4 regions of the Paenibacillus sp. J22P59 genome follow, and region 3 is predicted to be linked to each of the others. Evidence: predicted binding sites of a transcription regulator. Region 3 holds the regulator's gene; each other region holds the start of a gene.
What was found. The regulator LexA, encoded in region 3, represses DNA repair genes until DNA is damaged. The targets are predictions, from matches to a motif close to CGAACATATGTTCG.

Region 1: a site for LexA is predicted at 4,843-4,856, ahead of recA (recombinase RecA). Genes of this name have one in related genera too.
Region 2: a site for LexA is predicted at 5,572-5,585, ahead of AC50YO_RS03850 (YolD-like family protein). Genes of this name have one in related genera too.
Region 4: a site for LexA is predicted at 2,035-2,048, ahead of uvrB (excinuclease ABC subunit UvrB). Genes of this name have one in related genera too.

What each region holds. Positions count from the first base shown of each region.
Region 1 covers NZ_JBXENX010000001.1:118,209-125,787, forward strand. The annotation lists gene AC50YO_RS00620 (DUF3243 domain-containing protein) at 1-189, shown strand, start outside; gene AC50YO_RS00625 (DUF3388 domain-containing protein) at 358-1,125, shown strand; gene AC50YO_RS00630 (helix-turn-helix domain-containing protein) at 1,144-2,043, shown strand; gene AC50YO_RS00635 (YajQ family cyclic di-GMP-binding protein) at 2,079-2,570, shown strand; gene pgsA (CDP-diacylglycerol--glycerol-3-phosphate 3-phosphatidyltransferase) at 2,772-3,347, shown strand; gene AC50YO_RS00645 (competence/damage-inducible protein A) at 3,433-4,695, shown strand; gene recA (recombinase RecA) at 4,926-5,981, shown strand; gene AC50YO_RS00655 (regulatory protein RecX) at 6,070-6,747, shown strand; gene rny (ribonuclease Y) at 6,935-7,579, shown strand, end outside.
Region 2 covers NZ_JBXENX010000002.1:116,897-124,475, forward strand. The annotation lists gene AC50YO_RS03840 (beta-N-acetylglucosaminidase domain-containing protein) at 1-4,003, opposite strand, end outside; gene AC50YO_RS03845 (dihydrofolate reductase family protein) at 4,495-5,070, opposite strand; gene AC50YO_RS03850 (YolD-like family protein) at 5,196-5,519, opposite strand; gene AC50YO_RS03855 (NAD(P)H-dependent oxidoreductase) at 5,818-6,381, shown strand; gene AC50YO_RS03860 (winged helix-turn-helix transcriptional regulator) at 6,467-6,799, opposite strand; gene AC50YO_RS03865 (VOC family protein) at 7,311-7,579, shown strand, end outside.
Region 3 covers NZ_JBXENX010000001.1:755,055-762,633, forward strand. The annotation lists partial or broken gene AC50YO_RS03385 (aldo/keto reductase) at 1-806, opposite strand, end outside; gene AC50YO_RS03390 (DUF896 domain-containing protein) at 861-1,043, opposite strand; gene AC50YO_RS03395 (LysM peptidoglycan-binding domain-containing protein) at 1,317-1,682, opposite strand; gene lexA (transcriptional repressor LexA) at 1,839-2,459, shown strand; gene AC50YO_RS03405 (discoidin domain-containing protein) at 2,984-4,609, shown strand; gene AC50YO_RS03410 (hypothetical protein) at 4,762-5,163, opposite strand; gene AC50YO_RS03415 (hypothetical protein) at 5,920-6,123, opposite strand; gene AC50YO_RS03420 (LexA family protein) at 6,138-6,419, opposite strand; gene AC50YO_RS03425 (helix-turn-helix domain-containing protein) at 6,503-6,727, opposite strand; gene AC50YO_RS03430 (hypothetical protein) at 7,300-7,579, opposite strand, start outside.
Region 4 covers NZ_JBXENX010000010.1:16,820-24,398, forward strand. The annotation lists gene uvrB (excinuclease ABC subunit UvrB) at 1-1,941, opposite strand, end outside; gene AC50YO_RS17900 (PDZ domain-containing protein) at 2,201-3,499, opposite strand; gene AC50YO_RS17905 (S41 family peptidase) at 3,594-5,045, opposite strand; gene AC50YO_RS17910 (murein hydrolase activator EnvC family protein) at 5,181-6,353, opposite strand; gene ftsX (permease-like cell division protein FtsX) at 6,365-7,282, opposite strand; gene ftsE (cell division ATP-binding protein FtsE) at 7,272-7,579, opposite strand, start outside.

The DNA.
Region 1 (7,579 bases), 640 kb from region 3:
GCCAAAGAGTCGGGTATGTCAGAAGAAACAATTGCGAATCTCGCGTATGAAATCGGATCTTTTCTGGATGAGAAAGTTGATCCAAAAAATGAAGAGCAGCGCGTGTTGAAGCAGTTGTGGGATGTTGGCGACGAATCCGAGAAGAAGACAGTTGCTGGATTAATGGTCAAGCTTGTGGAGCATTCGTAAGCAGCAATTGAACATTGCAGAAAAGCCTCCCGTTCGGAGGCTTTTCTGCAATGTTTTCATACAAACTTGCAGGATTGTGACGAAAATTGTAGAATTAGCTTTTATAGATTATCTCTTGTATCTTGGGAATTTATCGTAGACATCAATCGGCTTGGGATGGTGAAGTACATGGAATCGAAGCAATACTACATGGAATACAAGATACATAAAAACCGACCGGGTCTGCTTGGGGATATTGCCTCATTGCTCGGTATGCTAGAAGTCAATATTATGACGATCAACGGTGTAGAAGACCGTACGCGAGGTATGCTGCTCCAAACCGATGACGAAGAAAAGATCGTCCTGCTCGGCAAGATGCTGCAAAAGGTTGATAATATTACCGTAAATAAACTTCGTACTCCAACGATTGTAGATATATTGGCTGTCCGGCATGGACGGTATATTGAACGGGATTCGGATGATCGCAAAACCTTCCGGTTCACCAGAGATGAGCTGGGCATACTGGTTGATTTTCTAGGTGAAGTGTTTAAGCGGGAAGGAAATCAGGTAATAGGTTTACGTGGTATGCCTCGTGTGGGCAAGACGGAGTCCATAATTGCAGGAAGTGTCTGTTCGAACAAGCGATGGACATTTGTATCCTCAACCTTGCTTCGCCAAACCGTAAGAAGCCAGCTGTCTGAGGATGAAATAAGCGATAATCATATTTATATCATTGATGGGATTGTTAGTACGATCCGTTCCAATGAGAAGCATTATGCTCTTTTGCAAGATATAATGGCAATGCCTTCAACTAAAGTGATTGAGCATCCGGATATCTTTATTAAGGAGTCCCAATACGATTACAGCCATTTTGACATTATTATTGAACTGCGCAATACCCCAGATGAAGAAATTTCGTATGAGACCTTTACCACAAGCTATACGGACGATTTCTAATAGAGAGGAGACGGACACATGTCTGACTTGGGAGCTTTGCTTCAGAAAGCAAGAGAAGAACGTGGGTTAAGCCTTGATGATGTTCAAGATGTAACCAAAATTCGCAAACGCTATTTGCAAGCCATTGAAAGCGGCGACCATAGCATACTGCCAGGCAGCTTTTACTTAAGAGCATTTGTTAAAAATTATTGTGAAGCCGTTGGACTAGATCCAGACGAAGTTTTGCGGTTGTATCAGCATGAAATTCCGTCATCGGTTACGGATCAAATTGTTGAGCCCGTCGCGACGAGAGCTCCACGACGTGTCCAGTCACAATCCTCTGAACGATTCAGTAAGTTAGGCTTTACAATTATGATGTGGTCCTTTCTTATTCTGATTGTTGTGGTTGTATGGATGTATGTCGTCAGCCAAAAAGACGATGGCGGAAAAACAATCGATCAAGGCAATATTACGGATAAGGCATCGCCTGCGCCAAGCCCTACCAATAGCCCAGCTACTAGTGGAGGAACTGTATCGCCAACTCCGACTCCTTCGAAGGAGCCTGTAGGAGCGACTACGGTTACATTTGTCTCTAAAGAGGGCAAGGTGGATCATTACGATGTTGGTCCAGCAGGAGCTGCACATAAGCTGGAGATCAAAATTACAGGCGGCCCGAGTTGGACGGAAGTTCGAGAAGGCGGCAGGAATGGTAAAGCGCTAATCTCGGAGAACGTTCCGGATGGATCAACATTGAGCTATGATTTGACTGGGCCTTTGTATGTCAATATGGGACGTGCGGATTTAACCGTTGTTTCGGTTGATGGTATTGTTGTGGAGGACGGTGATCGTCCAAGCACTAAAAAGATCGTATTGAATCCCGCTGCTGGCGATGCCTCGACACCGCCTTCAGAGACACCGACAGGCACGGTAGAAGATTAGCAAGAATTGATAATCGTTGAAGAGGAGAAGTTGACATGAGTTCTGAAAGTTCATTTGATATCGTATCCAAGGTTGATATGCAGGAGCTTACCAACGCCATTAACCAAGCGGAGAGAGAGATTGAGACTCGCTTCGACTTTAAAGGCAGCAAGAGCAGCATTGCCCTTGAAAAAGAAGAGCTCGTCATTATTTCAGATGATGAGTTCAAGCTTAATAGCGTAATTGACATTTTGCAGTCGAAGATGATGAAGCGCGGAGTGCCCATCAAAAACTTGGACTATGGAAAAATTGAATCTGCTTCGGTCCATACGGTTCGGCAGCGTATTAAGCTTAGACAAGGAATCGATCAAGAGCATTCCAAAAAGATCAATATTTTGATTCGCGATTCCAAGCTAAAGGTCAAAAGCTTAATTCAAGGAGATCAGATTCGTGTAACAGGCAAAAGCCGTGATGATTTGCAAGCGGTTATGGCTTTGCTGCGTGGAGCGGATTTGAAAGTTGAGCTGCAATTCACGAACTATAGGTAGTTTATACTACAATTTTAAGCTGCTCCTCGTGCGCTCGAGGAGGGCTTCTGTCTTTTGACACGATAAATAGCATGTATTATACTAGATTAGATAAAGTTTCAGGGATGATCTGGGGGAAACACAGATGACAGAACAGTTGCAATACAGGCTCGTAGAAGTTCAGCTCAACTTACATATGGTTTCGTCGGAGGGGGTCTTCAGATGAACCTGGCAAACAAAATTACGCTGGTCCGAATTCTTTTAGTGCCTATTATTATGGTTTTTTTGCTTGTTAATTTGAATGTGGCGCCGCTTGTATTCGGTGACTACTCGATTACCTATAACCAGATTATAGCGGCATTAATCTTTATTGTTGCGGCCAGTACAGATGGACTCGATGGCTATATTGCCCGGAAGAACAAGATCGTTACGAACCTCGGGAAGCTGCTTGATCCGCTTGCTGACAAGCTTCTAGTGGCAGCTGTACTCATCTCTCTCGTTCAAATGGACAAGCTTGCAGCTTGGATGGCTATCGTCATCATTAGCCGTGAGTTCGCGGTTACAGGCTTGCGTCAGATTGCCCTACTTGAAGGAAGCGTTATGGCAGCAAGCAAATGGGGCAAATGGAAGACTGCTATTCAGATTACCATGATTATCTCACTTTTACTGAACAATTTCCCGTTTTCCTTTATCGACTTTCCGTTTGACATCATTACCAGTTGGGCGGCTGTTGTCATTACCCTTTACTCGGGTATAGATTACTTCTTGAAAAACAAACATTTAATTCCTGTTCAATAAGCAAGAGAAATATAGGGCATCTTTCCATTCATATGGGAGGGTGCTTTTATTTACCGTGCAATATCTATCTAGAGGAGGACGAACAATGAAAGCAGAGATTATCGCGGTTGGTACAGAATTATTACTGGGTCAAATTGTGAATACGAATGCCCAATATTTATCGCAGGAGCTTGCTTCGATCGGCATAGATGTGTATTACCAGACGGTTGTGGGAGACAATCCGGAGCGCATTCGACAAGCTATTGAAATTGCCCGCAGCCGCGCGGATTTACTGGTCTTCACAGGGGGACTTGGACCGACACAGGATGATTTGACCAAAGATGTCTTAGGCGCTTACTTGAAGCGCAGCTTGTCCATTCATGGTCCTTCTATGAAGCAAATCGAAGACATGTTCAGCTCGCGAGGCGTACATATGGTCGAGAGTAATAAGAGACAGGCTACTATGCTGGAAGGGAGCACTCCGTTAGATAATAAGGCTGGCCTTGCCGTAGGTAATGCGCTGACGGTGGATGGGACGCACTATGTACTGCTCCCAGGACCGCCTCGTGAAATGAAGCCGATGATGGAGGGGCCGGGGAAAGAATGGATTCGGTCTATACTGGGCGGGGAACAGCCGCTCTATTCAAAGCTGCTCAAGTTTGCAGGAATTGGCGAGTCGAATCTGGAAGACAAGCTGATTGATTTAATTGAAGGGCAGACAGATCCTACGCTAGCTCCTTATGCCAAGGAAGGTGAGGTCGCTATTCGGGTATCTACCAAAGCACAGTCCGAGGCAGAGGCCCAGCAGAAAATCGATCTGACAGTGAAGGAAATTAAACAGCGCTTGGGCGAGCATCTGTACGCGCAGGAGGATATCCCGTTAGAGGCAGCGGTTATCGCTAGTCTGCGCTCTACAAGACGCAAGCTGGCGAGTGCGGAGAGCTGCAGCGGAGGCTTGTTAGCCGAGCTTATTACGAGCATACCTGGGAGCAGCGGGGAATACACCGGCGGCGTTGTTACTTATACTAACGAGATGAAGCATAAGCTGCTTGGCATTCCTATGGCACAGCTGCAAGGGGAAGGCGCTCCAGGAGCGATAAGCGAATCGACTGCAGCTCTGATGGCCGAAAGAATTATGGAGCTCTCGGATGCTGACTTTGGCGTTTCCTTAACGGGAGTAGCTGGGCCAGCAGAGGCCGAGGGCAAGCCGGTAGGCCTTGTCTATTATGCAATTGCCCAAAAGGGAAAAGCTACGGCCGTACACACTGCCAAGCTTAGAGGAAGCAGAGCGATGATCCGCCAATATGCGGTCAAAGCTGCATTGTATAAATTGTGGCGAGCTCTGCATGCCGATTCGGACAGTAACTAAATGTAATATTCTAGTTATTAATGGGTTGTCAATTTTTTTGGCGAGGTTTATAATAGACCTATTGACGGAAGAACCGTGGCGAAGATTACTTTGCTGCGGTTTTTTGTTGTCTAAATGAAGGAAGGGATGATAAGGAAAGAAAAAAACCGAATGTATGTTCGAAAAAAGACTTGGCAAGGGAACAGAAAAGAGGTATCATTAATATATAAATAACGAAGGATGTGAGTTAGTTGTCGGATCGTCGCGCTGCTTTAGAGATGGCTTTACGTCAAATCGAGAAACAATTTGGAAAAGGCTCCATCATGAAATTAGGAGAATCGACTCACATGCAAGTAGAAACCGTGCCTAGCGGTTCGCTTGCTTTAGATATTGCATTAGGTATAGGCGGATTGCCAAGAGGTCGTGTTATTGAGGTGTACGGACCAGAATCCTCTGGTAAAACAACAGTAGCTCTGCATGCCATTGCAGAAGTACAACGTGCAGGCGGACAAGCTGCTTTTATTGATGCAGAGCATGCTCTAGATCCGTTATATGCTAGTAAGCTAGGTGTTAATATTGATGAATTGCTTTTGTCTCAGCCTGACACAGGTGAGCAAGCTCTTGAGATCGCCGAGGCTCTTGTGCGCAGCGGTGCTGTTGATATCGTCGTTATCGACTCTGTTGCAGCACTCGTTCCTAAAGCCGAGATTGAGGGCGACATGGGTGATTCCCATGTCGGTTTGCAAGCGCGCCTGATGTCCCAAGCGCTGCGGAAGCTATCTGGTGCAATTAGCAAGTCCAAGACCATTGCAATCTTCATTAACCAATTGCGCGAGAAGGTCGGCGTTATGTTTGGTAACCCTGAGACGACTCCGGGTGGTCGTGCCCTGAAGTTCTACTCCAGCGTACGACTTGAAGTACGTCGTATTGAAACGATTAAGCAAGGCAATGACATGGTTGGTAACCGTACTCGTATCAAAGTTGTGAAGAACAAAGTAGCTCCACCGTTCAAGCAAGCAGAGATCGATATTATGTATGGTGAAGGCATTTCCAGAGAAGGCAGCCTTGTTGATATCGGTACGGAATTGGATATCGTGCAGAAGAGCGGCGCTTGGTTCTCTTATAATGGTGAGCGTCTAGGTCAAGGGCGTGAGAATGCCAAGCAATTTTTGAAAGACCATAAGGATATTGCTGCTGTCATCGAGAAACAAATTCGTGAAGCAAGCAATTTATCCGCATCGGCACAACCGATTGAGTCCTTATCACAGGATGACGATGATGATTTTGATGAATCAGAACTTGATTAATCGTATAAGCTAGGAAGCAGACGCCGTCCCCATGGGACGGCTTGCTGTTTTTTGCAGAACGGCCGCATAATTAGAATGGAGCGGAGCTATGACCATTGAGATAAAAGCGATAGAACGGGACCGCAAGGACCGTCATCGCTATGTGATATATGGCGAGGGAGAAGAGCCCCTATTGTCCGTCCATGAGGATCTGTTGATCAGCCATCGCTTATTGAAGGGGCAGACATTTACAGAGGATCAGCTGGAGAAGATAAGGAATGAGGATCAGCGTTACCGGGCCTATGCGCTGGCAGTTGGCTATTTGGGACTGAAAGCGAGAACGAAGAAACAAATCGAGCAATTTTTGACTCGCAAGGAGCTTGAGCCGGAACACATTGCTTATGCACTGGAACGTTTAGAAACGGAACAGATTGTGGATGATGATGAATATGCCCAGCAATTTACTAAGCAGCGCATTCGCTCTGGCCTAAAAGGGCGTAGGTGGATTAAGCAAGAGCTTCAGCAAAGAGGCGTGTCGTCTCAGGCAGCGGCTAAGGCGCTGGGAGATATTGATCGTGAGGATGAATTAGCGGCTGCTGTCCTTGCTGCTGGCAAGAAATGGCGTTCTCTTAAGGGAGAGCAGGTCGATAGAAGGCGGAAGCTTATTGGTTTTCTCATGCGACGCGGTTTTCCTGGCGATGTCATTCAGGAAGCGGTTAAAGCGACGATTGAAGATGCGAAATTGGATGAATTGGAAGATGATAATGGGCTTTTGCTTGACAATTGATTTTACCAAAAGATAAAATGAATTTGTATTCCTTCTATATCAAATCAATTTTCCTTCCAAAAGTTGATTTGAAACGATTATTTTCGTCAAATAGTTAGAAGATCATTCGGTATTAAAAACCGGCTAAAAAAAACCTAATATCATCCCAAGCGTTTGCCTTGGTGAATGCAACGAGGAGGTGAACAAGATGAACATTGTTTGGGTTGTGTTGATCTGTCTCGTTGTTGGCGTTATTTTCTTTGGGATTGGTTATTTTACACGAAAGTCGATTGCGGAAGCCAAAATTTCTAGTGCTGAGCAAGCTGCTATCCAAATCGTAGAAAATGCGAAGAAGGAAGCAGAAGCCCAGAAGAAAGAAACCGTGCTTGAGGCAAAAGATGAAGTCCACAAACTCCGTACGGAAGCTGAAAAAGAAATTCGAGAGCGACGTAATGAGGTTCAGCGTCAAGAACGACGTTTGGTCCAAAAAGAGGAGTCGCTGGATAAAAAGTTAGAGGCGCTAGAACGCAAAGAAGAAGTAGTGGCCAACAAAGAGAAACGGATCGATGATACACAAGAGCAGATCGATTCCATTTATAAGCAGCAGCTTAGCGAACTTGAGCGTATTTCCAGCTTGACAACGGAAGATGCGAAATCGATTATTTTGTCCAACGTGGAACAGGAAGTTCGCCACGAGACAGCACAAATGATCAAGGAAATCGAGCAACAAGCGAAAGAAGAAGCAGACAAGAAGGCGCGTGACATTATATCGCTTGCCATCCAGCGTTGTGCGGCTGACCATGTAGCCGAGACGACTGTATCGGTCGTATCGCTGCCTAATGAAGAAATGAAA
Region 2 (7,579 bases), on a different contig from region 3:
GCTCTTTCATCTTATTGGCACTCCAACGGGTATTGAAATCCCCATCTACAATGTTGCCGCCAGGCCAAGAACCCGCCACCTCTAAGCCTGAGACCTCTACAGGTTGGTTAAGAGCAAGGTTTCCTTCCTTGGTTTCCCCTAATGCAGCTTTAACTATTACTTTAGCCGTCAACGCTATTTGAGCTGGATTCGTTATGTTGGAAGGAAGCACTAAGCTTCCAGTCGCTGTATACTCTCCTTTAATTGTCGAATTGTATGTGCTAGCACTCCAGTTTACAGACAGCAGGGCTGTCTTGTTATTGCTAAGGGTCACCGTCACCTTTTCTGGCAGCCCCACCAATTCCCAAGTGGTACCATTATTCACAGTTACATCTTCGATCAACGGTACGTTAAAGATACTAGGATGAACGATTGTTATCTCCTCATCTGGCTCCACTCCATTTTGTCCGGTAGTAGAAAAGAAAATTTCTGCAATAGCAGGTCTCGTATTCTTAACCCATTCCAAACGCAGCTTTTGTATGCCATGTAAAGGTCTAGTATCAAATATAGTAGCACTTTTATCAAGTATCCCAAGATTGTTCCAGCTGCCATCTAATGACTGCGCTTTAACAACCGCATTAGAAAGGCTATTGGGATCTTGTAAAATATTAATGCTATTGACGTTTACATTGTCTGAGAGGATATATTCAAAATACCCATCTTCAATATCTATAAGGCCAGGAGCAAACATTGTAGATAAATTCCCATCTACCATATTCTTAAATTGACCCACGGGTTTACCAGAAAAAGCACTGATTTTTTCTGCTTCTTCTACTTTTTTATTTACTTCTAGCTCATGAAGCTTTAAGTAATAGCCATTGTTTTTGGTAATCCCGAGTTTAATGTATCTGGCCAGCGTTCCATTGCCATTCCCCTCAACATAGCGATATGGAGGATCTAAACGACTATCGCCTCCACCATCATTGACAGTGGCAATTGTTGTCCAATTGCTTTTATTCTCTGATAGAGAAAGGGTTCCATTATACACTTGCGGATTCCCATCAGCAGTAATTAGTGTTACATCATATACTTTTGTCAACACACCGAGGTCTACAATGATATATTGACCCGCTGCTTGAGCCTCATTGGTCCAGGCAAACGTATTTTCCTTTCCGTCAAAAAGATTTGCCCAGCTGCCTTCTTTTAAAGCATTCTGTAAGTTGGTTTCAATAACCTTAGGATTCATATCTACACTGGCTAAAGAAACGGATAAACGATTAAAATCAAAGGTTATAGGTCCAGCACTGTTATTATATAACCTAACATAGCGCATCGCCGTGTTCCCAGTTAAAGCAGAGGCATCTTTCCACTCGGCTTTATTTAAGGAGTATTCCAGCTTAGCTCCATTCGGTAACGAAGGATTTACTGTAATAGCATGAACGCCTACAATCTCAGGCAAGCTAATTCCCACATATCCTTTAGCAGGCAAGGTTATTCTATTTGATGCTGCAGTAAGCGTATAATCCGTACCATCTACTGTAACAGCACTATCTCTTAATCCATCTACATTAGTGTACACACCAAATGGAGAGGCGTTTCCATTAATCGTAAATTCACGGATAAAGGTCCAGTAATCCGGTTTTCCCGGGGTTCCAGCCTCAACAAGCCGAACCCGTACATACCGAGCCTTAATGTTAAGCTCCTTCATTTCGATACTGCGCGAATCCACAAGCGGCACTAATGTGTTCCACTTGTCACCATCAGAGGAGTACTCTAATGTAGCCTTATGGAAATAATCATGGTCCGTATCCGTTTTCCCTTGTAAAATTGCGATACTATTGACGGATATAGCCCTTCCAATGTCTATTCCAAAATAATCATTTTTTTGCTGCTTGGTTTGGAAGCTAGCATAGGTGCTTGGATTGCCATCGAACATTTTAGCTGTATTACTAGAGTCACTTACTTGTTCCCCACCCATTATTCCATAAAAGGAAGGAAGAAACTCCGTGCTGTCAGGATTAAGCAGGGGAGTAAGTTTATTTGTTACAACAGGAATTAACCCTGCAGCAAAAGGCTGCAGCCTTCTCGTACCTGCTTTTGCACGTGTCTCATTAGGAAAGGTCGTATAGCTGTCCCAAGTTGAAAGGGCTCTGCTGGCAGACGATAGGCTTCGCCAAGCCGTGTCCACATCATTCTGTTCCAATGCTATAACTGCTCGGAGGGCTTCCTTACCAGCAGTCGCAATATCCTTTAATGATTTAAGCCACGGATCGAGCTCCTGAACCAGGACAGGGTTATTGACATTTGCCCGAAAATCTTCAACAGCGAGCAGGATGTTATCAAATTCACTTAGCAATTGCAAGGCTTGCTGATCCTGCGCAATCGGCTTGCCGGCAGTTGCATTGGCTAACACTTTCTCTAAGCTGTCTTTTATATATTCACTTTCTGGAAAACCTGCTACACGAGTAGAATTAGGAGCGTTAGCGACATTTCTTCCTATCGTTAAATAAGACTCATATACCTCTGGTTGGAGATATTTAAAGCTGTCCTCCCAAAGCGTTACTGCGTACTCGCTATAGTTCTGATTATTCCAAAACAAGCTAGCTAGCTGGAATAGCCCTACTTTATTTGTTTCTGTAAATTGCGATGGGTTGGATACCGCCCCTCCAAGTCCAACTACTCCATTACGAACATAGTGGCTAATCTCTCCAAGGTAAATGCCTGATTTGGCATGCTCATTCACTGGATAGTTAATCCAAAACATAGGCTCCAAGCCTGTTCTGTTAATAACATAATCAATGCTGCTTTGGGTAATAGGACTATTCACATCCTGCCCTGTCCAGTAAATCATAATACGTTTATCTAGATTGCTTAGAGCCGCAAGCTCCTGCCCATTCCCTGACCAGCTAACGTTATAGCCCTGTGGACAATATACAATGGGTTCTAAGCCCTCTCTTTTATCAACATAATCGGTCATTAGGCGGTTTAGCAGTGCTACAACATCTTGGTTACTGCCAGATCCAAAGTCATCGTTTAGAACATCAATACGCCGAACACCAGCATTATATAGCTGATCAAACTTTTTAGTTAATAGAGTATAACGTTCCTCGTACTGAGCTGGATGTGTCGCTATCGTTATTCCTCTAAAAAAGGATTCTAAATGTACAGACCAAACAAATTTAACCTTTGTTTCTTTCCCTACTTCCACAAGGTCTTTTATCTGGTTGATTTGAGCCTCGGGGTATAGTTCTGCCCATTTGGATCTATGATATTCATCCCCTTTTGCGGCATATACATAGCTATTCATTTTTACATCTCGGGAGCTGCGCATTAAGCTAGCACGCCCTTCATGCTCCCAAGCGCCATAAAACCCTTCTACAATACCGCGGTACTTCATTTCAGCCCAATCTTCAATATGAACCGGCAGGAAATACCGTCCTGCAAATGAGGAAAACATCATCTGGAGAGTTGCAATACCATAGAAGGCACTATCTGTGTCTTTCCCTAAAATACTAATAACGCCTTCCTTGGCATCTAACCTATAAGAGTCAATTTTATTAAATAGACCAGGATTGATATTCGTTGCATTAGCACCATTGACGTAATTGTCAACCATCCCGCCTGAGCCTGATATTCCTACTAAAATATTGGTTTTGTTAGCGTCAATCTGGCTGCTTTCCGTATAAGTTAAATTATATTTATTCAGAATTTCTTTTAGAAAGTCTTTGGTATACTTATCAATTCCATTGGTACCACCTTCAAAGACCAGATTTACTCCATTACCTAAAGTAAAACGTTCTCCTCCTAAATAGGTTATAGAATGCGGCACAGGATAAATTTCATACTTATCTTCATTGTCAGAAAACCCTTGTTTTAACAGTGTCGGAACACTAGCATCCGTAGGCGGTACAAATGCATTTACTGGTGCAACGGTTGAAAAAAACGATGTTACACATAACATCGCACTCAAAACAATTAAACTTACTTTGTTAAGCCTGCTCTTGGAATTCATCTTTTGCCCCATAAAAAAACCTCCCAATGGTATGTTTTTAGAAGCAGACTCTCTATTTGGTATCTGCCCTTAAAAATGAAAGCGCTTTAAATTTTATAAAAAAAAAACAGCCTTTTTCAAGATCATTGATCACTCCTTCATATAATTATAAAGCTAGTGTCTTTATCTCTTTCAGGGTAAGCACAGCATAACACAGGTCAATTTTAGAAAAAAGTATGAAAATTTATACAACCTTTTTTAGCTTAATCATTCACTCTACATATCAATTCTATCTTTTTTCTGTTAATTTCGATAAATATATACAAATTATGCATGCAATATAACTGAAAAATACGAATTATTTCAATTAAACATCAAACTTTATGCAAACAATATTTAAGGGATACACATTCGTGTATCCCTTAAACAGATCTATCTTACTAATCAACTCACTAATAAAAGCTATCGGCGCGGAATCCTTAGGAAGCCTCTAGATCATGCGTAATCTCCTATAGGAGACGAGGTCATCTAACCGTCTGGTAAGAGAGGCTTATGGCTCCAGAATCAAATGTCTTGTTTTCGATAAGTTTAAGATTGACCTTCTCCTTGATACCTTGGAATAACGGCAAGCCGCTTCCGATCAGGACGGGAGAAACCGTAATTTTATACTCATCTATTAAATCAAGCTGCATAAGGTAGTGTGCCAACCTGGGACTGCCGAGGATGACCATATCCTTGCCTGGCTGCTGTTTGAGGTTCTTGATTTCTTCCTCGACATCTTCGTTCACCAGTCTGGAATTGTTCCAATCGACTTTCTCCAACGTCGTGGAAAAAACGATTTTGGCTGTCTTTTCTATCCATTCGGCATGATTCCGTTCATACTCCGAAGCTGATGGGTTCGAAGGCACAGATGGCCAGTAACTATGCATCATCTGATAAGTCCCACGTCCCCAAATGACTGTGTCGGCAGTACTCAGAATTTCTTGCGCATGTTTCTCCAAATCAGTATCGTAGGAAACCCAGCCAATGTCCATTTCACCGTTCGGCCCTTCTACAAAACCGTCAAGCGATGCGTGCAGAAATAAAACGAGTTTTCTCATGTTCGTTTCTCCCTCGATTTCGAATTTATTGCTCGATTTTTTGACCGTTAGCCCGCGTATCGTCCTGCATTTACGTTCATTATAAATCATTACGTTACGTAAGGTTCAAGTGAAAATCTGATGTTTTAAATCTCTATGTATGCACGTTCAATATCCTCAATCTTGAACCATTCCCCATCAACCAGAAACCCTTTCATACTATCAAGACGTTCCACTATGCCCACAATTTTAAGCTGCTCGAATTCGTCATACATATAGACAGTAATTGCTTGCCTCAGTTGATGGGAACTCATCAGCGCCCTTGAGACCTCTTCCCACTCTTGCAAATCCAATTCTTTACGCACACGTCTCTTCAACTCGTGGTCTTGATATCTAATCGTCTGAACATGCTTAGGCAGCATCATTCGACTACTCTCCCATAATCCGTTTCCTTCAAGCTTTGTTCTCATTTATAGTGACCTCCTATCTACTCGGGGCGATGCAGTTTGTTCCTATTATATACGAACATTTGTTCCTTATTCAATGAATAATTTTTGAGCAAAATAAAAAAGCTGCCTACTTGTATCGGCAGCCTTCCTCGTTCACAGAACATTGATCATAATGCAATATTAACAACATTTGGTATTTTGTCTCGAGTGACACTAACCTTTATGACAGTACCTGTACTAAATGTGCGTACTTACATATCGACAGTCCAATCTTTATACTCAAAAAGAGAAATTAATAAGAATTAAGGAGGACAAATCTTTGAGAACTCTTGTTATCGTAGCACACCCAAGCATAGAAACATCCGTCATAAATAAACGATGGGTAGAAGAACTCAAAAAATATCCAGAAAAGTATACTGTTCACGAATTATATGTGGTATTCCCTGATGGAAACATAGACGTGGAAAAAGAGCAAAAATTGGTTGAAGCTCATGGCAATCTTGTTTTACAGTTTCCTATATATTGGTTTAATTGTCCCCCTCTCCTTAAAAAATGGCTTGACGATGTTTTAACTTATGGATGGGCATATGGTTCAAATGGAGGCGATCATTTAAAGAATCGCAAAGTTGCTTTAGCAGTATCTGCGGGTATTAAAAAAGAAGATTATAGTGAAGAGGGAAGATACGGCTATACACTTGAACATTTATTATCACCTTTTGAATCTACTTTCCTATACTGCAATGCAAATTATCGTTCGTTCTTTGCGTATTATGGTACGGAAAATGAGCCTGGTGAAAATGTGCCTGGTGCAGAAAAAGAACCTTCTGCAGACCAAATGGACAAAAGCTCAATAAATTATTTAAATTTTGTTGACTACCTTTAAAGCTAGCTTTATTAAAACTGTTATAAAAAAAGAAGTATTTCCTTGTTCAGGAGATGCTTCTTTTGAAATAAAAAAATAGCTATGTCTACCTGTTTTTTTCTCCCCACTCGCACATCATATTTAACAATGGAATGAGAGAAAGACCACGTTCAGATAACGAATATTCAACTTTTGGAGGTACTTGTGGAAATTCCTTACGTATGATGAGACCATCTGCTTCCAACTCTTTTAACATGATACTTAACGTCTTAAAGGATATGGTACCTATAAATCGCTTCAACTCATTAAACCGCACAACCTTATTTTCAGACAACTGATACATAATAGTCATCTTATATTTACCGCCTATTAAGGACAACGTGTACCCAAAGCCAGTGTCTTTTATTATCACGCCAGTCGGAACACAGGTTTCACTCACAAGTAACACTCTCCTTTTGATAAGTATATGATATAGATGTTCATCTTACACCTGGTTGATTCCACTCTAGCGCATCGTATGCAGATCCGTAAAAACAAATCGAAAATGATACTATATCTGAACTTATTTTCTCAACAAAAAGTAAAGCCCTCCGTGGTCGTGTTGTATGGACAGTTAAGTTAAGTGTTATTTTTTTGAATCAATACACTGTAAGGATCATCCTCATTATATGGATAGCCCTCGTAGTATTGATTCAGATATTCCGGAGGGTTGTGAACTTCTATTTTAATGGTAACATTCTGAAGCTTAGAGGACTATCGCTATCCGATAGCGTAATCGACACTCGGCACCCATCCTTAATTTTCATATATTCAGAGGAATTCCTTTTAGTTATTTTGCATAATTTACGCCTCCGAATCCATTAGACCGATGAATTCTCGGATCGACTGTCGTCTATATTAACGAAGGCATAAATGAACCCAAACTAATTTGACGAAGAGGTGTTTTGAAAATGGCATTAACATCCGCATTCACGAGCTTCAACCTGCCTGTAAGAAATGTGGAACAATCGAAAGCGTTCTTCACCGGACTCGGATTCGAGCTCAACCAGCAATTCCCCGATAACGAGAATTCGGTAGCCATCGTGATCGGCGACAACCTGCAGGTCATGCTGATCAATCAAGCATTCTTTAATACGCTCACGGAGAAGGAATCCGTCGATACGAGCAAGTATGCGCAGATGACGATCGCATTGGCCTTCGAGAGCCGGGAAAAGGTCGA
Region 3 (7,579 bases):
AGCCAATTCAATGCAACCTACGCTGGGGTTTTATCAAGAAGCGCTGCCACTTCACGAACCGTATCAAGGACCATAAAATTATGTTCATTGGCTCGGTTAGTCCATGTGCTCTCACCGCTTTGCGCGCTAGCTAATCTCCCCTCGGTCGGCTGTATGCGTTCATATCGACCAGTAAGAAAACCGCTGCCAAGCGGTGCCCAAGGAATGATCCCTACCTTTTCCTCCAAGCACAGCGACAGCATCTCCAAATCCATTTGCCTGCTCACCAGACTGTACTGCGGTTGAATCGAGACGAAACGTACATACCGATTCGCGTCGCTCCATGCGAGTGACTTCATTAGCTGCCAGGCTAGAAAGTTCGAGCAGCCAATATAGCGAACCTTGCCAGAGGATACAAGATCATCGAGGGTGCGGAGCGTCTCTTCGATCGGTGTCGCATGATCCCAGACATGAACCTGATACAGATCGATATAATCTGTCTGCAGACGTCTCAGACTCGCTTCAATTCCATCCATTATATGCTTGCGTGATAGACCGACACCATTCACATCCGGTCCAGTCTTCATTCTCACCTTGGTTGCCAGAACGACCTCTGAACGACGATTCTTAATCGCTTTACCGACAATTTCCTCAGAACGACCATCCACGTATACATCAGCCGTATCGAGAAAATTGCCACCTCGCTCCATAAAGCGATTGATCATTTCAATCGAATGTTCCTCACTTGTCGTATTCCCGAATGTCATCGTTCCAAGACTCAGCTCAGATACCGCGAGTCCGCTTCTACCCAGCAATCGGTATCGCATGGATCTTTGTTCTCCTTCTGCTTCTATTTCTATATGAATTATAGCAAGAAGCGCTTATTTCTTTTCTTCTTCATCCTCAACCCATTTAATTGTATCTAGTTGTTGACGGAAGTTTCCTCTGAAATTAGCCATGTATTGCTCCCTAAGAGCAGCACGTTCAACAATTTCTTCCTCCGTTAACCCCACCGTTTTATTTTTTCGCGACAATTCATTAATTCGCGCAATAATTTTCTCCATAACAAGCTCACCTTTCTTGCTGTGTCTTTAATGTAATAAAATCCTCTCCCTACTTTTACATTTCACACATTCAATTGTCAAGGCAATGACCTAATAATAGGGAGGAATTCACGCTATTTTCACATGGCTGGCTTGATTAATGATTTCATTCGTAGTTTCTGCATACGTTCCCTATACAAGTACGATTACATAAAAAAAGGGTGGTCAGGATTAGTCCCAACCACCACAATACTCAATCTATATCTATATGCAACTCACTGTTCCCGTCCCCAATCAAGGAATGATTAATTCTTGTCCCGGCATTAAGGTAACTGATGTCAATTGATTGCGCTCTTTAATCTCGAAGACCGTCTTGCGAATATCCTTCGTGTTATCCGTATAACGACCTGCAATATCCCATAGCGTATCACCAGATAGGACAATAACAACCTCTTCGCCTGCCTCAGGATTCATAGTATGGACAGATGCCATACCCTTCATGATTAAAAAGCTTGTAAAAAGCAGCACAAACACAATAATGCACACGATCAGCTTTGCTAAATGCTGTTGTAACTTGAACCAACCAGAATGCAGCCTATTGCCTACTGGCACAGTCGCTTCCTTATGAATAGATTTATAAAATGCAGGATTCATCATCATTATCATCGCCCCAAACGTTTGTTCTGTTTTGAGAATAACACGAACAAACGTTTGCAGTCAATAAGCAATGCGAACTTTTGTTTTCAGAACTTATGTTTGTACGAACTCGGGTTCTATGTTATAATTTTCTACAAATCTATTAATGGAGTGATTTCATTGTCGAAGATTTCTAACCGCCAACAGGCGATTCTTGCATTTATAAAGAATGAAGTCCGGGAGAAAGGATACCCGCCTTCCGTTAGGGAAATCGGCGAAGCAGTCGGTCTCGCTTCAAGCTCAACCGTTCATGGTCATCTCGATCGTCTAGAGAAGAAGGGGCTCATTCGTCGTGACCCTACTAAACCACGTGCTATTGAGATCTTGGACCAAGAAGGCGTCGATGGCATTATCCATCCTTCAGTATCACATGTACCTATCGTCGGCAAGGTCACTGCCGGTGTCCCTATAACGGCAACTGAGAATATCGAAGAATATTTCCCGCTCTCCTCGCATTTTGTAGGAGATGACGATGTGTTCATTCTTAATGTTATTGGTGAGAGCATGATTGAGGCTGGTATACATAATGGCGATTATGTCATCGTACGCCAACAGCAGACAGCCAATAACGGCGACATTGTCGTGGCTATGACTGAAGAAGACGAAGCAACGGTAAAGACATTTTACCGTGAGAAAGACCACATTCGCCTACAGCCTGAGAATTCCACTATGGAGCCGATACGCTTGCAAAATGTCACGATTCTCGGAAAAGTTGTTGGATTGTTTAGAGACTTCCACTAAGTTATGAAGTGAAAGAGGCTATTGTCACACCTTCGATTATCATCGAAATATGACAATAGCCTCTTTTTATGGAATATAAGCTATAATAAGTATAATCAAGCCAAAGGAGTGATTGTTTATGAGATATAGAGCCGGAAAAGCTTCAATTATCTGCCCCTGTTGCCAGAACGATACCTTCGACAAAGATTATCGCCAACTAAACTCAAGAGGAGCAACTTTCTTTGGAATGGACTGGGCTAATCGAAATGCTGCAATACTCGTTTGCCGAAATTGCTCTTATATTGCATGGTTTATGAGAGAGCCAGAATTAGAGAAATAATGGTGCCCCACCCTATCTCCTTCCCCTAACTTCGTTATTCACCCGAAATGAGAACGCCAAATGTTGAATGGCAAATTAATACCGCGTTTAAGATCACTAGCACTAGAAATGCTAATTCATAATGCAGCGACATTTAGGTATTTATTTTTTGTGTAAAATAATAACAAACCTATATGATCATATTACTGTATTGGAGTGAGTAAATGTGGAAAATATATTTAATAACCCTTCTTACAATTATTTGGATTGCAGAAAAATACAAATATTCAACTACTTATATGAGCAGAAAATTGATATGAAACATCTTTATTATGACGCTTGGGAATCACACTTCGACGTATTTAATCAAATCATCCTAAATAGAAGACGTAAATGGTCATACTATTCCAAAGTAGGAAGTAGCAGCAATCTCTTTGGTATAAACCATGTAGTAATTCCATTTAATGATTTTAATAGCATAGAAAATGAACTCTCTCAATTAATAAATCTAGGATTTACAATTTTCATTTGGGTCGACAATCAATTTGTTACACACAGAAAGCTTGATTCAGCTTTGAATCACTCTTTCGTTATTACGGCTATGGATAAAAGCAACTTTACAATTAACGATCTTCCTTTTAAAGATGGCCTCCAGTATACGATTCCACAAATAAGAGATGCATGCAACCACGCTTTTCTGAAAAATATCACATATATTGACTTAAATCATTATTCTATCACTGAAAATGCTGTGAAGTTCATTGAAGGAGAATTCAAAGACCTGATTCAAACTTTAAAGAGTGAGGACAGCTCTATCCTATATAATTATTTAAGTAGCCTGATATCTCACGGGGATGATATAACTGAAGAGCTCCATGATTTATTACCTTATATTGATGATGCGTTATCTATTATAGCGGGATCGAGATATTTAACTGCCTGCTATTTACAAACCTTAGACGAAAGTTTAGGACAATATGCCGATATATGTTTTCATTACGTAAAAAAAATAGAATTATTAAAGTTAACGTTAATGAAAAGCAACATGACCAAAAAAATTAAACATCATAAAGTCATAAATCTATGTACGAAATTGAATCTAATGGAGCAAAATTTAGTTACAATACTTAAAAAAGCTGCCCTAGGTGAACTAAAACAACTTCATTCCTTTATCCATCCTTCTGAGTTATCTGCCCCTCCTCAACTAAAACATATTGCCTCTAGCAATACTAGTATAAAAGTAAGTTGGGAAGAGCCCGCAGACCTGTGGGTTCAATCTTATGATGTTTACCTCGATGGAATATACATAGATACCACCCATTATACCAACTATACTTTAACTAAATTATCTCCAGATTCACATTATGAAATTAGTGTAAAGACTAGAGATTATTTCAATAATATCAGTGAACAAAATACGTCTATTTCATTAAAAACTAATAAGAATATCGACTCGGATAATCTTGCCCTGTATAAACCTGTTTTTTCTTCTTCCGATGAAAATGAAATTTTTAGTTCTGATCATGTAGTAGATGGTACTAGTGATAGTCGGTGGAGCAGTCTACCTGGAATTGATCCTCAATGGCTTTATATTGACTTGGGTAAAGAAACAAGCTTCAATCGCATTATTCTCGAATGGGAATCAGCGCATGCACAAACTTATCATATCGAAGTTTCAAATGATGCTTTAGACTGGACTATTATTTATACGAATCAAAATTGTAAAGGGAATACTGAAATACTGAACTTCAACCATCAAGAATCAAGATACGTAAGAATGTCTGGATTAACACGCTCGACTGAATTTGGCTATTCATTGTGGAATTTCAAAGTGTTAAATGTTAAACAATAAACCCAGCATGCCGTTTTTTAAAACGATAAAGTCCTTGTCACTGACCTGTGACAAGGACTTTATCGTTTTCTGTATTGGGACAAGAACAAATCTCTTTATAAAAAATATCTCACTATGCCACTAGCTTATCTTTCTGGAACCTAATCATTACACTAAATAGATACGTAAATGGAAGTGGGGCCAGCCAAAAAGGTATTCGTTGTACCCCATGCAAGCTGATTACCGCTTGAATCAACCGCTCTAATTTCTATTTTGTAAGCGTTACTCGTCTCCATTCCGACATTTCTGTTTTGAGAACCGACCACTGAAACACCCTGATTCCCCCACTCTACTAGGCTGCCGTTTTTGTAAATGAAAAACTCATAGGAAGTTGCACCAGGAACAGTTCTCCAAGAAACATTAGCGAAGAAATAAGACGCAACAGAAACCGACTCAGAATTAACAGCACTTGCGGATGCTGGTGCAGTAGTTGGAGTGCTGTCTTGAGCAAAAGCTGGAACAGCGGCAGTAATTAAGAGAGCAGTTGTAAGTACGGATGCGAACATTTTTTTCATTGTCTGGTACACTTCCTTTTCATTTTTTAATCTGAAGTCTCTTCATAAAAGAACCTTCTAACAACTTTATATTACCATTTATAACAAAAAATGATATAGTACTTAATTACTAATTTATGGATATTTTAGGAATTTGAAGTGGTCTATGAATATAGGATCCACCCATAAATGTGCGGCCCAAAAGTGCAGAAGTTATTAAGATAAAGGCCTCTCTTATTGTTTATATAGAGAGATGCGAACGGCAAACGAACTAATAGAGTGTGTTGGAATAATTCAGAAGACCTCTTTGGAAATAAAAAAAGTCGCCCGTAACAACTGGACGACTTTCTCTTCAATATCTCGTTCGATAATATCATATCACATCAAAGCAGTGGGGCTCTCTAATGACTTGTTTGCGACATTCGTCCTATGGCCACCGTCGGCACCCTCTCATCACATTGCCCACAAAAAGAAAAACCCTCAATGCTAACAGCATCGAGGGTTTCTACGATTAGTAAAGCGTCAAATATTGATCTCTCTCCCATTGGTGAACTTGCGTCTTATTTAAGTTCCCGGATTAGCAACAAGAGGTAATGAGCCGCAATACCGCATATTATATAGAAGGAATAGAAAAGCAAACCGCATTAAAAAGTAACGACTAGCAACATTCGGGGGCATTTCGGGGGCGTTTTCGGGGGCACTCTACTAATCAATCAGGATTAAAATAAAGAGCCACGGGGATGCTTTCCCTCGCGGCTCTTTAACATTAAACCATAATTATCCATTAAGTGTCAATTTAAAATCAACCAATTCTACATCTACAATCCCATCTACATTAAATATCCTCACAGCCTTTGCCTTAAAACAGTATGCTTTAAACTTGTTTCCCTTAACAGATAGCACTCTAATATTTCGTATTGATACATTACGTTTACGATCCACGTAGATGAGCTGCACGATTTTATCAATGTAAGCTTCCATCGTCCCCAGCTCCCTTACATTATATAGTCATTCAATTTATCTTTTTCGAGCTGCAGCAGCTTAGCATGCTTATCCTTAACAAATTGGGGATAAAAAATTCTTAGCGAACGTACCTCCCCCTCTTCCCAAGTGACAATATTCATTTCCCTTAATCTCTTTAGATGTGTATGGATGGCAGATCTAGAAGCTATCTTTGTCAGTTTGCATAGATCCGTAATTGCAGGTGACCGCCCATGCTTTTCTGTGTAATCAAGGATTGCCATTGCAACATCTAAATTTCTGATTGTTAGCTTCAAAACTGATCGCCTCCGTATTCATTATCTAGGATTATTATATAAGAACAAATGTTCGCTATCAAGATATAAAATAAGCTCCAGCATTATGTGCCAGAGCCTTCTTTTCTGTATTCGATTAGTTTGTTGATGTCCTCAATTTCAAGCACCCTCATGATTATGTCCAAGTTCTCCCGTGACCACGCTTTAGATTTATTCTTGGCCATATCATCTATAGTGTTCCATCGTATGCCAGTAGCTTCACTTAATTGGCGAGCATTCCAGCGTTTCTCCTCCATTATCTCCTGTAACTTCAAATATAACATCCCCATCACCTCGATATCATTATAGAACAACAGCCGTTATTATTCAACATATATAGTTATATTTATGAACTATATTCGTTGACATTCAACTATTTTCGTTGTATAATAATAATGTAAGGAGGTGAGATAAGCAAATGAAGAATAAGAGAAAGAAGCGTAAAGACGAAAGAGCATTAGACATCATGCTAGTGACGGCAATCATCAGCATGATAAGCTCAATCATCACCCTCATCACCTCACTAAGGTAATCAACACCAGGAAGGGAGCCGCAAGGCTCCTAACCTACCGGGGATGAAATTTAAGGGACGCTTCTTCTTTCTCATCATAACACAAAGGGGCTGTATATATGAAGGTACCAGGGAAACTATTGGCCGCTTGTATAATCAGTGTTGGCGCCCTCGCAATCGCTATTACAGCGCTAATAATCACACTGGTTAGATAATTGCTAATAGCCGCTAGAGAAGTTCTCGCAGCTAACTGGCGGCTATCCATTACACTTGATTTGGTTAGTCTAATTCTGACTATAAAAAAAAAGCCCACCGACCAATAGGCCAGTGGGCTTTAAATTTACAATTTTCTTATGGACTTGGCGGTTGTGGAGGTACGGGTGGATTAGGAGCTTTATAGGTTACGTAATAGTATAACGTCTTCATATTCCTAATGGATATAAACATAGAATGAATCGTTATCATGAGTAGGAACCCAGCTAATATCCACGACCATAAGGGGATATTAGGTGTAAGGTTTGGTGGTACAAGCGACCCAACATAAAACAAAATTATCCCGAATAAAACTACAACAAGTTGAATTATTACCGCCCAAGTAAAAAAAGAAATTAACACTTCATAAATCGACATT
Region 4 (7,579 bases), on a different contig from region 3:
CTCGAATTGGAGATTCTTCGCGGCATCCTTCATCTCTGCTTCCAGCCTTTGGATCAAGGATTGGCGATCCTTCTTCGACATTTTGTCGGTGCCAACCCCGGTCAAATAATCCGCCTTCTTCTCCGCGACCTTCGTCGCCTCGATCACATCATTGACCTTCTTGCGAATCGTCTGCGGCGTTATGCCATACTTCTCATTATGGGCTAACTGGATCGTTCTCCGCCGCTCCGTCTCTTTGAGTGCTTTATCCATGGAATCCGTTATTTTATCGCCATACATGATTACGCGGCCTTCACTGTTACGTGCCGCCCGACCAATCGTCTGAATCAGGGATCGCTCCGAACGCAAGAAGCCTTCCTTATCCGCATCAAGAATAGCGACAAGAGATACCTCTGGCAAATCAAGCCCTTCCCGCAACAGATTAATACCGACCAGCACATGGAAGGTACCTAGCCTTAAATCACGTAGAATAGCGATCCGTTCCAGTGTCTTAATATCCGAATGCAAATAACGCACCTTGATGCCGATCTCTTTGAAATAGTCCGTTAAATCCTCCGCCATCTTCTTCGTAAGCGTCGTTACGAGTACACGCTCATCCTTCGCTATCCGATCCCGAATCTCTACAAGCAGATCATCGATCTGGCCTTTCGTAGGCCTCACTTCAATAATAGGGTCAATTAGACCAGTTGGCCTGATAATCTGTTCCACCATAGTTGGACAATGCTCCAGCTCATAAGGTCCTGGCGTAGCAGATACGTAGACAAGCTGTTTTACCTTTTTCTCGAATTCTTCAAACTTCAAAGGCCGATTATCCATCGCCGAAGGGAGACGGAAGCCATGATTGACCAGCATTTCCTTACGTGCTCGGTCACCATTGTACATCGCCCGAATTTGCGGCAGCGATACATGCGACTCATCAATAACGACCAGCATGTCATCCGGAAAATAATCCATCAGCGTGTAAGGCGTTGCCCCCCGCTCTCGGAAGGTCAATGGCCCTGAATAGTTCTCGATCCCGGAGCAAAAGCCCATTTCTGCCATCATCTCCAGGTCATAGCGCGTCCGTTGCTCCAGTCTTTGCGCTTCAAGCAGCTTGCCATCCTCTCTTAGCTCAGCCAGCCGTTCCTCTAATTCTCGCTCTATATTCACAAGAGCAACCTTCATCGTCTCTTCTTTGGTAACAAAGTGAGATGCCGGAAAAATAGCGACATGCTCGCGCTCGCCAACAATCTCGCCAGTTAATACATCGATCTCTGTAATCCGTTCAATCTCATCCCCGAACAATTCAATTCGCATCGCCCGCTCATTATTGGCAACAGGAAATATCTCAACAATATCACCGCGGACACGGAACGTTCCGCGAACAAAGTTAATATCATTGCGCTGGTATTGAATATCGACAAGCTTATGAAGAATCGCATCTCGAGACTTCTCCATCCCTACTCGCAGGGAAAGGACCAGGCTTCCGTACTCCTGCGGCGAACCGAGGCCATAAATACACGAGACGCTCGCTACAATAATAACGTCACGCCGATCGAATAATGCACTGGTCGCTGAGTGGCGAAGCTTATCAATTTCATCGTTAATGCTCGAATCCTTCTCAATATAAGTATCCGTCGATGGGATATAAGCCTCTGGCTGAAAATAATCATAATAACTGACGAAATATTCAACGGCATTATCCGGAAAAAACTGCTTGAACTCACTGCATAGCTGAGCAGCAAGCGTCTTATTATGTGCAATCACCAATGTAGGCCGATTCAATTCTGCGATCACGTTCGCGATGGTGTAGGTCTTGCCTGTACCTGTCGCACCGAGCAGCGTCTGATGTCTTTCGCCGCTTTGGACGCCTGCCAAAAGCTGGCGTATCGCTTCAGGCTGATCGCCTTGTGGTGTATATTCCGATTGCAAATCAAATTTCTTGGGTATTGGCTCCACCATTATTTCCATCCTCCGTCCCCATATTTCTCTATCCATCATTATAGTCAAAATTCCGCAAAACAAGCAGAAAAAGTTATTTAAAGCAGTTCGAAGCGAATGTTTGTTCCCACCAATATTATAGTCTCATAAGAGTGCGATTGCAATTCTTAGTTATAAGACCACACTTACTAGGTTTGGATGGGCTAAACATAGTTCATAAAAGGGAAAAGGCTCGTTCCTAAGCGCTTGCACTTAGAACAAAGCCTTTCCTATCATCTATTTAGTGTGGTTTGGAAGCTCCATTGTTATCTCCAAAAGGGGATGCTGCTCCTCGACGATTCGCAGTCCTTCTTGTGCGAAGCAGATCAAATAATGAAGAAGGCTCAGCCGAAGCGTAATAGTTCGCTTGCTCATCCGGTACCAAGATTACGCCAAGCTGATGATGCTCTCCCGCATAACGTGCCCGCTGAACAAACTTCACTTCGCCTGCAAGATTGAGCACCTCCAGCTTGCAAAGCGCAGAATTGCTTTGCAAAGCTTCATGCAGGTCTTCCTTTGTAAAGACACGATTGCCGTTGACCTTGGCAATAATTTCACCAGCAGCCAGGCCTAATGCCTCTGCAGGCGTTCCCGGAACAATACCCAGAATGCGCAGGCCGCGCTGATCATTCACGAACAACGGACTTTGCCGCGCTTCGAATGAACGGCTTCTCCATATAATGACTTCATGAAGCAATAGCGAGCAGAGTGCCGTGAGCGGCAGAAGTACCGGCAGCCACCATGCCAACAATGCAGCGCCTGTAAGCAACAAGCTGAACAATAGCAGCCCTTTGGCTGCATGGCGTGCTTTCTCACGCGGCAGCATAGAACGGGTCAGTTCGCTAAAGCCTATAATCATTGGCAGGGCAATCACCGCCCAGCCTTGTGATCCATTCATTCCAAGGAGAGTATCCCACGGCAATCCGCTAGCTTCACCGCTTGCAGAAGGAACTAGCAGCAGTAGCGGTACCGGCCAGAATCCTTGCAGCATATAACCGCCGACCAACTTGCCTCTTTTGCCTTCCAGAAATAACGGAGTTGCGAGCTTATCCCCTTGCTGTTTAACCAGAAGCGCTTCAGCAAGGTGGAGCAGAGCAACCAACAGAAAGAGGCCGACCATGTCAATCTGCTCTAACGACCTTGCCATCGCACCTAACCAGTTGCTTTGATCAGCTAGAGCCGTCCAGCCCACTATCCATTGCAGCAGACCAAGAACACCAGCGCCATAGGCAAAACACAGATAGCGGATGCGGAACAGCATGAGTATGAAAGCCGTGCACCAGAGCCAAATTACGGCTTCTGAAGTTAAGCTTATGCCAATAAATACACTAATAATAGATGCGCCTATCCCTACTCCCAGTCCAGCGAGCAGAGCACGGCCTAATAGTCTAGGCCATTGATGGAGCTTGACGGCAAATAGCTGCCTCTCAAGGCGAATCTGCCGGGTATATTGCAAAAGAATAAATAAAACTGAAATATAGTAGAACGGCTGCGCCAGCATTTGTATGGCCGCCCATTCAAACTGTCTCAGTAACGCCATTGCTGTATCCACCACTTACACTCCCATCCCTTGCAAAAATAAAAGGCTGACTCCGAAGACAGAGTCAACCTTCTATTCATTCGACATGAGCACTCTATTTCCTGCCAACCGCCTTGAACGCTTCATGCAGCTGCTTGTCGTTCTTCTCATCCTTCAGCCACTTGATAACCGCTTGCTCCAGCGCCTCTGCCGTCTTCACATCAATAGCTCCTGTTGCCGGCAAGCCAGCATCGCCTTGGAACCGTTGAAGCGCAAGCTCCGTCTCCAAACTGAAATAACCGTCCTTGCGCTTAGGCTCATAACCCAATCCTTCAAGCATAACCTGTGCGCTCCGGACCTGATCGCCCAGCATATCTTTATGAAGCGTATTTGCAATTGAGATTCGAGCTGCCGTATATAACTCTGACGGAAGCACCTCTATCGTTGGTTTGATGCCTTTCTTATGAATCCAATTCCCATTCGGCGTTAACCATTTGGCAATTGTCATCTTCACTAGGCTTCCGTCTCCAAGCGTCTTGTTATAGCTAACCTGAACGGTTCCCTTGCCAAAAGTCGTCTCGCCGATCAGAACGGCATTGGCTTTCTCCTGCAGGGCCCCTGCTAATATTTCTGACGCGCTGGCACTGCCCTTATTAATTAAGACAGCAAGCGGATAAGGCTTCTTCTGTCCTTGGGAAAGGGTGCGTTCACGTTCTCCATCCCGATTCTCAACCTGCACGACCGGCTCTCCGTTTGGCAAGAATGTTTCAGCGATCTCCACAACGACCGGTAAAACACCCCCAGGATTATTGCGCACATCAATAACGAGACCCTTGAGCCCCTTATTTTCTAGCTGTGCCAGCTCCTCCTTGAAACGTTCTGCGGTATTCAAAGAAAACTGCCTTATTTCAATAAGGCCTATTCCATCATTGCCAATACGGGCATATACCGTCTCAACGTCAATATCATCTCGAACTAGAATAAGCTCGATTGCCTCTGCGAAGCCCTCTCTCTGAATTTGCAGCTTGGCTTTCGTGCCTTTCGGGCCGCGAATTTTCCCCACTGCATCATTCAAGGTTAGTCCATCGAGCTTATCTCCGTTCACCGACAAAACAACATCCTTGGCGCGAAGTCCCGCCCGTTCTGCAGGAGATCCTTTAATAGGAGCAACGATAACGACCTTCCCTGTCTCCAGAGTTACCTCAGCTCCAATGCCTGTGAAGGAGCCTTCAATAGATTCAGAGAAATGCTGCGCGGTGTCCTTTTCCATATATACGGAATACGGATCCTGAAGCGAGGTCATCATTCCTCTTACCGCACCGTCAACCAACTCGCCCCGATCTATTTCTTGAAAATATTTCGTTTCAATTAAATTCAGAACCGCGTTAATTTTGGATAGCTCACCTTTATTTAATCCCGTCCGCTCGCTTGTAGCCGCGGTTGCAGTTAACCGATGGGCTTCCCCGCTTTTCAGGATCGGTTGGTCGGTCACGACCAACGTGACTAACACAGCAGCAATCATTCCCATTAGAACGAAAGCGATAACTGTACGTCCTCTAAACTGCATGCTCGATACCACCTTCTTATTTGACCTGCTTTTTCGTGAACCATCCTAGTATATGACAAGCCCTCCATTTTTATTTGCTGTATGCGGCAAATAAGGCAGCCAAAATGGCTGCCTCTAGTTTGTGAAATCGCTAATTTATTTCAAATATGAGCTTGGATTAGTCGGAACTTGATTCTTACGAACTTCAAAGTGAAGATGAGGACCTGTTGAGTTGCCGGTGCTGCCTACTTCTGCAATCTTCTGGCCTTTCTTAACTGTTTCACCTTTTTCCACTTTAATACCGCCATTGCGAATGTGCCCATACAACGTCCACAAGCCATTGCCATGATCGATAATGACACAGTTGCCATAACCGCTCCAAGTCTGTGCTACGATCACAACGCCTGCCTCAGCGGCGTAAATATCCGTACCCTGCGGTGCTGCAAAATCCATGCCTGCATGAAGCTTTTTACCGCCGGATATTGGGTGAATCCGATAGCCGAAGCCTGAGCTGACCCGATAATTATCCCGAATCGGCATGCCCAGCTTGCCGCCTGTATATGGATTTTTAATTTTATTCTTTTCCTTTTGAAGCTGGGATACTTTGGCCGCCAGTTCAAGCAGCAGTTTTTCCTGCTCTTCACTGATGTCCTCTAGATCCTCTAGTTCCTTGTTGTAGCTTGCGATCATAACTTCTTTTTCTTTTTCTTTATTTACAAGCTGTGCTTTGTATTTCTCCAGCTTCGTATACATCGTCTTCACTTCACCCAGAGCTACCTCAACCTGCGCCTTCTTCTCTACGACCAGCTCTTTGTCTTTCTTATGCTGCTCAAGAATATTGCGGTCCTGACTCAGGATAGACTGCAGCGCATCGAAGCGATCAATGAAATCCGTAAAGCTTGTGGAGCTAAGAAGCACGTCCAAATAGGAGACGAATCCATTCTCATACATCAGTCTTAGCCGCTGCTGAAGCAGTTGGTCACGATCTTCAACACGCTGTTCAGCCTCGACGAGATCTGTACCTGCCTGCTGGAGCTCAACTTCTTTATCCTCTACTTGGCCTTCGACACGTGTCAGATTAATAACAACGTCATCCAATTCCTTCAATAGCTTCTTGATGGCTTGCTCGGCATTTTCTTTTTGAACAACAATTCTTTCTTTTTGGTTCTCGGCATTTGCTGCCTCTTGCTGCGCTTGCTTAATTTGTTTTTTGGCGGACGCCAGATCCTTATTGATCTGATCCATCGATGAAGCGGCATGACTGCCTACAGGCTGCAACATAAATACGGTCAACATCGTTATGACAATAAATAGTTTCTTCACTCTCACCTAGCCGCCACCTACACTTTCAAATATTTTCTTACGGATAAGGTACTGCCCCATACACCGATCACTGTACCAAGGGCGATCAATAATGCACCGACCTGGAAACCGTACTGTTCAACGGTAACCAGCTTCATCATCATTAGCCCCAGCTCCACCTGAGTTAGGCGAACCAGTTCTCCATACGATACCAGGAGAGCTGCCGCAGTCAGTACCGATGCAAATATGCCTATTAATGCACCTTCTATAAAGAACGGCCAGCGTATGAACGAATTTGTCGCTCCAACCAGCTTCATAATTCCGATTTCTCTACGTCTAGCGATAATTGTCATCTTAATCGTATTGGATATAAGGAACATCGCGGTCACTCCAAGCCCAATCACAACGACCAGACCGATATTACGAACGGCATTCGTTATTTTGAACAGCGTCTCAACCGTGCCTTGGCCATACTTCACACTTGTTATAGGCAGCATATCGTCAGCCTTGTTAATTTCGTTGATTCTCGTAGCTGCTTCATCAATCGTCTGAGGGTCGAACACTTCTACCGTGAAGGAATCCGGCAAAGGATTACTTTCCTTATCATAGCCGTCAAGCAAATCATCGCCATCGGCTCCTAGATTGTCACGCAGCAGCTCTAATCCTTCTGCCTTCGAGACATAGATTACTTTGCTTACCTCAGCCAGATTGCCGATCTTGTTCTTGAGCTCACTTACCTTCTGTTGATCTACACTAGTCTGCAAATACACCCGTATTTGCACCTGACTTTCAATATCTGAAGCCAAGCTGTTGACATTGAGTGCCAGCAGCATGAACACGCCTAGTAAAAAAAGTGAAATAAAGATGGAACTAATTGAGGCAAATGACATCCATCCATTGCGAATGACATTCTGAACCCCTACTCGAAAGTGACGAAGTAAGGTTCTAAATTTCATAACCATACTCCCCTCTTGCTTCATCGCGGACAATATCGCCATTCTCGATAGCAATAACTCGCTTGCGCATCGTGTTCACTATTTCCTTGTTGTGCGTTGCCATCACAATCGTAGATCCTCGGAAGTTAATCTCCTCAAGCAGGTTCATAATTCCCCAAGATGTCTCTGGATCCAGATTCCCGGTAGGCTCGTCCGCTACAATAACCGAAGGATTATTGACGATCGCCCTTGCAATTGCTACCCGCTGCTGCTCACCGCCAGATAACTGCGCAGGCAAGCTGGCATGCTTATGCTTCA